One region of the Sinomonas halotolerans genome, then DNA from elsewhere that is predicted to be linked to it. Evidence: riboswitches for the same ligand, from Rfam matches in the RefSeq annotation. Region 1 holds a riboswitch; the other holds the start of a gene.
What was found. Region 1 has a riboswitch for thiamine pyrophosphate ahead of ABCQ75_RS14855 (ECF transporter S component). Riboswitches for the same ligand answer to the same signal wherever they lie in the genome.
Positions count from the first base shown of each region.

Region 1 (3,395 bases):
GCCGGGGACCCACACGCCGGCGCCCACGAGCGCCTCGCGGGCCTCGGAGAGCACGGCCTCGGGCGCGCCGTCGAAGAGCACGCCCCCGGCGTGCCCCGAGGCCCCGGGCGCGAGCACCACGATCCGGTCCACGCAGTCCTTCCACACCGCCACGCGGTGCTCCACCACGATCAGCGTCGCCCCGGTCTCGGCGGCGGTGCGCACGACGGCGTCGCGCACCTCGAGCACGCCCTCCGGGTCGAGGTTGGCGGTCGGCTCGTCCAGGAGGATGAGCCCGGGCCGCATCGCGAGGATCCCTGCGAGGGCGAGCCGCTGCTTCTGCCCGCCCGAGAGGGCGGTGGTGGGGTGGTCGAGCGGGAGGTGGCCGAGGCCCACGTCCGCGAGGGCAGCGCGGACGCGGCCCCAGATCTCCCCCGGCGGCACGGCGAGGTTCTCGGCGCCGAACGCCACGTCGTCCCCCACGCGGCCGAGGATCACTTGGGTCTCGGGGTCCTGCTGCATGAGCCCCACGCGTCCGCGGCGGTCGCGCGGCGACCCCCCGTCCACAGTGAGCCGGCCGGATTCCCAGGCCTCGTCGTCGTCCCCCAGGACGCCCGCGAGGGCGTGGAGGAGCGTGGACTTGCCCGCCCCGGAGGGCCCGAGGAGCAGGACGCGCTCCCCGGGCTCCACCGTCAGGGACAGGTCCGCGACCGCCGGCGCGGGCCGCCCGGGGTGCTGCCATGCCCACCCCTCGGCGAGCACGCCGGCAGGCCGCACGTGCGCCATCGTCAGAGGACGGGCTCGGTGGCGGCGCGGCGGGACGCGAAGCTGCTGAGCGCGCCGGTCTTGGCAAGGCCGCGCGTGGCGAGCCACGAGACGAGACCGGCGATCACGATCCCGGACGCGACCGTGCAGCCGATGTAGGCGAACTTGTCCCCGAGCTCGTAGGCGATGTTCCAGCCCCACGGCGCGAAGCAGTCGTTGAGGCCCATGAACAGGCCCGCGCCCGCACCCGCCAGGCCCGCGACCGGGAGCGTGAAGCGACGGTAGCGGAAGGCCGCGAAGACGAGCTCGGCGCCGAGGCCCTGGACGATCCCGGAGATGAGCACCGTGGTGCCGTACGGGGAGCCCATGAGGAGCTCGCCCGTCGCGGCCACCGTCTCCACGAACAGCGCGGCGCCGGGCTTGCGGATGATGAGGCCGCCGAGGACGGCGGGCAGGACCCAGCCGCCCGAGATGAGGCCGCCGAGCGGGGCGTACGCCGCGATGAGGCCCGCGGAGAGGGGCGGGTAGACGCCGTTGGACCACGCCCAGAACAGGACGCCGCCTGCGACGGCGAGCAAAGCCCCGACGACGATGTCGACGACGCGCCAGCGGCCCGTGCCGGTGCTGGGCGTGGTCGGCCTGGTGATTCCTTCAGCCATGGTGTGATTCCTCCTGGGTGCAGGAGGGGAGGGCGGCAGGGCCGCCTTGAGAAGCTCGACTCCCTTCGCCGGTACTAGCCGGATCAGGTTCGAGGGTCTGCGGTATCCCGCACTCTCAGCGTCCATGCCCCCTCGGCACGCCTCTCATCCGGCGGACCTCGGGGCGACGCTCCCCTGTCGTGTGTGGGACCCATTCTAGCGCTGGCGCGCTAGGCTGGCGGGCATGAGCATCCTCATCAAGCTCCTCGGCACGGCCATCTCGATCGGCGCCGGCATCGGCGCGACGAAGCTCATGGATGTGGCGTGGGAGAAGACCACCGGGGCCAAGCCGCCCAAGGACGCGACCAACCTCGAGGAGAGCCTGCGGGACACGCTCGTGTTCGCGATCGTCTCCGCCGGCGTCGGCGCCGTGATCCAGACCCTCGCGCAGCGCTACACGCAGCGGGCCATCGCGGGCTTCCGCAGGACGCCGGAACTCACCTAGGCCCCGAGCCCATACGGGGTCCCGTCCCCACCCATACGGGGTCCCGTCCCGTTCGTTGTAGGGTCCCGTCCCCACCCATACGGGGTCCCGTCCCGTTCGTTGTAGGGCCCCGTCCCCACCCATACGGGGTCAGGCTTCCCCGGACCGGCCCGGACCGCCTTCGCGTCGCGCGTGCTCCAGACGGTCGACGACGTCGCCCAGCTCGTCCACGGTCAGCCGCGCCTCGTCGAGGTGCTTCGTGCGGTAGCCGGCACGCCCCACCATGTGGGCGGACACGGGGACCGTGAGCAGCTGGAAGATCCAGGCGAAGAGCAGGAGGGGCACGAGGGCCCAGCTGCGCATCTGTAGTCCCACGGCCGTGAGGAGCATGAGGGTCCCGAGGACCTGTGGCTTCGCGGCCGAGTGCATGCGCGTCATGAGGTCCGGGAAGCGCAGGAGCCCCAGCGCGGCCGTCAGCGAGAGCAGCGAGCCCAGGACCATGAGGACGCTTGCGGCCGCCGTGATCCAGGAGTCGGGGATCATCGCGGCCTCCTGTCCTGCACGAACCTGGCCACGGTCACGGACGCGGCGAACCCGATGAGCGTGATGGCCACGATGAGGGCGAGATGATCGGTGTGCCGGCCGGCGGCCATGTCCACCATGAGAGCCGAGGCGACCACGACGAGCAGCACGTCCGCCGCGATCACCCGGTCCAGGAGAGCGGGCCCGCGGGCCATCCGGACGATCGCTCCGAGGGCGGCGAGCCCGAGGAGCACGCTGCACAGCACGAGGACCCACGCTGGAATGCTCATGTCCGTCCTCCCTCTTCCCGTTCCGCAGTGGCCTCCCCCGGCCCCGCGGCCCCCTGTTCCTGCTCGGCCGCGGCGAGCCGTGCGAGCTGTTCCTCCTCCTGGAGCAGGAGCAGCTCCTCGCGCGTGCCCATGACGCGGATGAGCTCCGCCTCGGCGGCGAGGACCTCACGCCGCACGCGCTCGGCCGCCGCGGCGTCCTCGACGTTGATGAAGTGCACGTAGAGGGTCGCGTTGGCCCGGTCCACGTCCACCACGAGCGAGCCGGGGATGAGGGAGATGACGTGCCCGGTCGCGGTCACCATGAGGTCCGCGTGGCTGCGCAGCGGGACCGCGACGATCGCGCTCCGGACGGCCGGCCCGCGGACCACGGCGAGCCACATGACCTGGGCGCTCGCCACCGCGGCCTGACCCACGAACACCATCGCGTAGCGGAGCGCGTGCAGGAGGTGGAACCGGCCGCTGAGCTCCACCGGCGGTAGGTAGAAGAACCTGGTCACGACGAGCGCGACGAGCGCCCCGAACGCGAGGGTTCCGGGGCCGAAGTCCCGCCACAGCGCTCCCCACAGGACCACTAGCCAGACCAGGAGCGGCAGCTCGGTGCGCAGGGAGACCCGCTGCCGGCTCATGGCCGTTCCCCTCTCCCCGTCGCCGTGCCCGGGGCGAGCGCCGCGTCCCGGGCGGCGGCAGCAGCGGCGTCGGGCCCCAGGACGGCGGAGA
Region 1 covers NZ_JBDFRB010000018.1:46,739-50,133, forward strand. The annotation lists gene ABCQ75_RS14850 (ABC transporter ATP-binding protein) at 1-765, opposite strand, end outside; gene ABCQ75_RS14855 (ECF transporter S component) at 768-1,403, opposite strand; TPP riboswitch at 1,447-1,589, opposite strand; gene ABCQ75_RS14860 (DUF4235 domain-containing protein) at 1,627-1,887, shown strand; gene mnhG (monovalent cation/H(+) antiporter subunit G) at 2,017-2,409, opposite strand; gene ABCQ75_RS14870 (MrpF/PhaF family protein) at 2,406-2,678, opposite strand; gene ABCQ75_RS14875 (Na+/H+ antiporter subunit E) at 2,675-3,304, opposite strand; gene ABCQ75_RS14880 (Na+/H+ antiporter subunit D) at 3,301-3,395, opposite strand, start outside.

Region 2 (3,395 bases), on a different contig from region 1:
GCGTGCGCGGCGATCTTGTACGTGATGACGCCGGTCTTGACGTCGTCCTTGTTCGGCAGGCCGAGGTGCTCCTTGGGCGTGACGTAGCAGAGCATCGCGGTGCCGTAGCGGGCGATCTCCGTCGCGCCGATGGCCGAGGTGATGTGGTCGTAGCCGGGCGCCACGTCCGTCACGAGGGGGCCGAGCGTGTAGAACGGGGCGCCGTCGCACAGCTCCTGCTGGCGCTCGATGTTCTCGCGCACGAGGTGGAACGGGATGTGGCCCGGGCCCTCGACCATGACCTGTACGTCGTACTCCCAGGCCCGCTTCGTGAGCTCGGCGAGCGTGTCGAGCTCGGCGAACTGCGCGGCGTCGTTCGCGTCCGCCGTCGAGCCCGGGCGCAGCCCGTCGCCGAGGGAGAAGGCGACGTCGTACTGGGCGAAGATCTCGCACAGCTCGTCGAAGTGCGTGTAGAGGAAGTTCTCCTGGTGGTGTGCGAGGCACCAGCCGGCCATGATCGAGCCACCGCGCGAGACGATGCCGGTGACCCGCTCGGCCGTGAGCGGGACGTAGCGCAGGAGCACGCCCGCGTGGACCGTCATGTAGTCCACGCCCTGCTCACACTGCTCGATGACCGTGTCCCGGTAGATCTCCCAGGTCAGCTTCGACGCGTCGCCGCTCACCTTCTCGAGCGCCTGGTAGATCGGCACGGTCCCGATCGGCACCGGGGAGTTGCGGATGATCCACTCGCGGGTCGTGTGGATGTCGTCCCCGGTCGAGAGGTCCATGACGGTGTCCGCGCCCCACTTGGTGGCCCACTGGAGCTTGTCCACCTCCTCCTGGATGGAGGAGGTGACCGCCGAGTTGCCGATGTTCGCGTTGATCTTCACGAGGAAGGCCTTGCCGATGACCATCGGCTCCGACTCGGGGTGGTTGATGTTGCTGGGGATGATCGCCCGGCCCGCGGCGACCTCGCTGCGGACCAGCTCCACGTCGCAGTTCTCGCGCAGGGCGACGAAGCGCATCTCGGGAGTCACGACGCCGGCGCGCGCGTAGTGCATCTGCGTCACCCGGCGCCCGGCCTTGGCGCGCCGCGGCACGGGCTTCGTGCCCTTCCACTCGGACGACGCCGCCCCTCGCCGCAGTGCCGACCGCCCGTCGTCGAGCAGGTTCCTCGCGCGGCCCTCGTACACCTCGGTGTCCCCGCGCTCCTCGATCCACGCGCTGCGGCAGGGCGGCAGCCCTACGACGGGATCGCTCCCGGGCCCGGACGTCCGGTACACCCGCAGCGGCGCGTTGGACTCGCCGCCGGGGGAGTCGTCCAGCGCGATCTCCGTGACGGGGACCCTGATGCCGTGCTCGGCGTCCTCGACGAACGCGAGCGAGTGGGCGGGGTGCTGTTCCATGTCAGATGTGCTCTGAGTCTTCTCCAAGGGAGTTCTCACTTCCTACGCCGGCATGACCCGGACAGGTTCGACGGTCGCAGGCCGCGTCAGCCTGATCTCAGCCCTTGCGAGGGCACCCGTGTGGACGCTTGAGGCTAGCGCGCGCCGCGCCCGGGCGGCAACCGCCCGCCGTTGCGTGAAGCCGGCAACAGGCGCGGAAATGCCCAGACAGGGGATACCCGGACTTGATTGAAGCTTCAAGTAAACGTACGATTGATGCATCGCCCACCTCCAGGAGCAGCCGCCATGACCGCGAACCCGCAGGACCTCCTTCCCGCCGACCTCACGATGGGCACCGTGATGCTCAAGGTCGGGGACATGAAGCTCATGCTCGACTACTACGAGCGCGCGCTCGGGCTCGTCCCGATCGCCGAGACGCTCGGAGGCGTGGTCCTCGGCCGCCGCTCAGTCCCGCTCGTCCACCTGAGCCCTGCGGCGGGCCTCGCGATCCCCGCGCGCGGAGAGGCGGGGCTGTTCCACACCGCGCTCCTCTTCGGCAGCCGCGCGGACCTCGCCGCTGCGGTCGCCTCGGCCGCGCAGTACGACCCGCGCCTCTACCAGGGCAGTGCGGACCATCTGGTCTCCGAGGCCTTCTACTTCAGCGACCCCGAAGGCAACGGGATCGAGCTGTACTTCGACAAGCCCCGAGAGTCGTGGACGTGGGACGGGGGCCAGGTGGTGATGGACAGCCTGCCGCTCCCTCCGCAGGCGTTCCTCAGCAGCAACCTCACCGAGGCCTCGGTGGGCGGGCAGCGCGAGGCGGCTGCCGGCGTCGGCCACGTCCACCTCCAGGTGGGCGACGTGCAGACCGCCCACGCGTTCTACGTCGACGCGCTCGGGTTCGAGCGGACCGCGGGCTGGCACGGGCAGGCGCTCTTCGTCTCGGCGGGCCGCTACCACCACCACATGGCCATGAACGTGTGGAACTCGCGGGGCGCGGGGCCGCGCAAGGACACTCTCGGACTCGGGGAGGTCCTCATCCACGTCCCCGCCGAGGACGACCTGCTCGCGGCGGCGGACCGCCTGCGCGTGGCCGGGGTGCCGAGCCACCACACGGGTGCCGAGCTGCGCTTCGAGGATCCCTGGAAGAACCGTATCCGCATGGCCCTCATGGAAGCCTGACCCTCCCTGCGCTACGCTCAACGTGTCCGCCCGGCAGAGGGCGGCACGCGGGGCCTCGGCACCGCGCCATACGCCAGCACGTGCGTCCGGGACTGGGCCCCAGGCCTGGGCGCACCCGCCGCAGAGGGGGAAGAAGTGTCCGCTCCCAGTCCCTTCGCCGAAGTCTTCGTCTCCACGCATGCCGATGCGCTCGCCCGCGCCGCGCGGCTCGACGCGGGGGACACCTCCGACGACGGCGCAGGCCTGCGCCTCCCCGGCGTCTCCGACTACGAGATCGAGCAGCTCGGCAGCCTCGTCGGCGCCGCGGTCCATGCGCCGGGAGGCGACTACGAGCTCACGATGGTCGACGTCGCGAGCGACTCCCTCCTCGCAGTCCCCGCCTCGATGGTCCGCGCCCTCGCCGAGCTCCTCGCGTACGAGTCCGGCGAGGAGGAGGGCGACGCGGTCGAGCGTGTCGCCTCGGCGTGGGCCGAGCAGGAGGACCTGCCGTTCGACGCCCGCGAGGCCTACGACTACGTGGAGCAGCTCGCGAAGCTCGCCGCCGACGTCGACGATTCCGACCACCAGGAGCTCTTCGTCTGGGCTGGCACCTGACCCGTTGTCCGGATCGCGGCCCTGCGCGCGGCGCGCGGCGGGCCCGGCATGCGAGAGCGCCTGTCATCTGGCACAATGGACAGGTACTCGATATGCACGGCCCCCTCTCTCCGTGCGCATCTTGTCAACTTGAGATCCCTGACGAAGTACGGCCCGCCCCACGGGAGCGGAAAAGCCGGGGTTCGACCCATGTGCAGATACAGGAGTGACCACAACCGTGGCCGTTAAGATTCGACTCAAGCGCTTCGGCAAGAT
Region 2 covers NZ_JBDFRB010000006.1:190,977-194,371, reverse strand. The annotation lists gene thiC (phosphomethylpyrimidine synthase ThiC) at 1-1,385, opposite strand, end outside; TPP riboswitch at 1,408-1,515, opposite strand; gene ABCQ75_RS09370 (VOC family protein) at 1,671-2,546, shown strand; gene ABCQ75_RS09365 (hypothetical protein) at 2,682-3,140, shown strand; gene rpsP (30S ribosomal protein S16) at 3,358-3,395, shown strand, end outside.
Region 2: linked by a shared signal. The riboswitch ahead of thiC (phosphomethylpyrimidine synthase ThiC) and the one ahead of ABCQ75_RS14855 (ECF transporter S component) in region 1 are both predicted to bind thiamine pyrophosphate.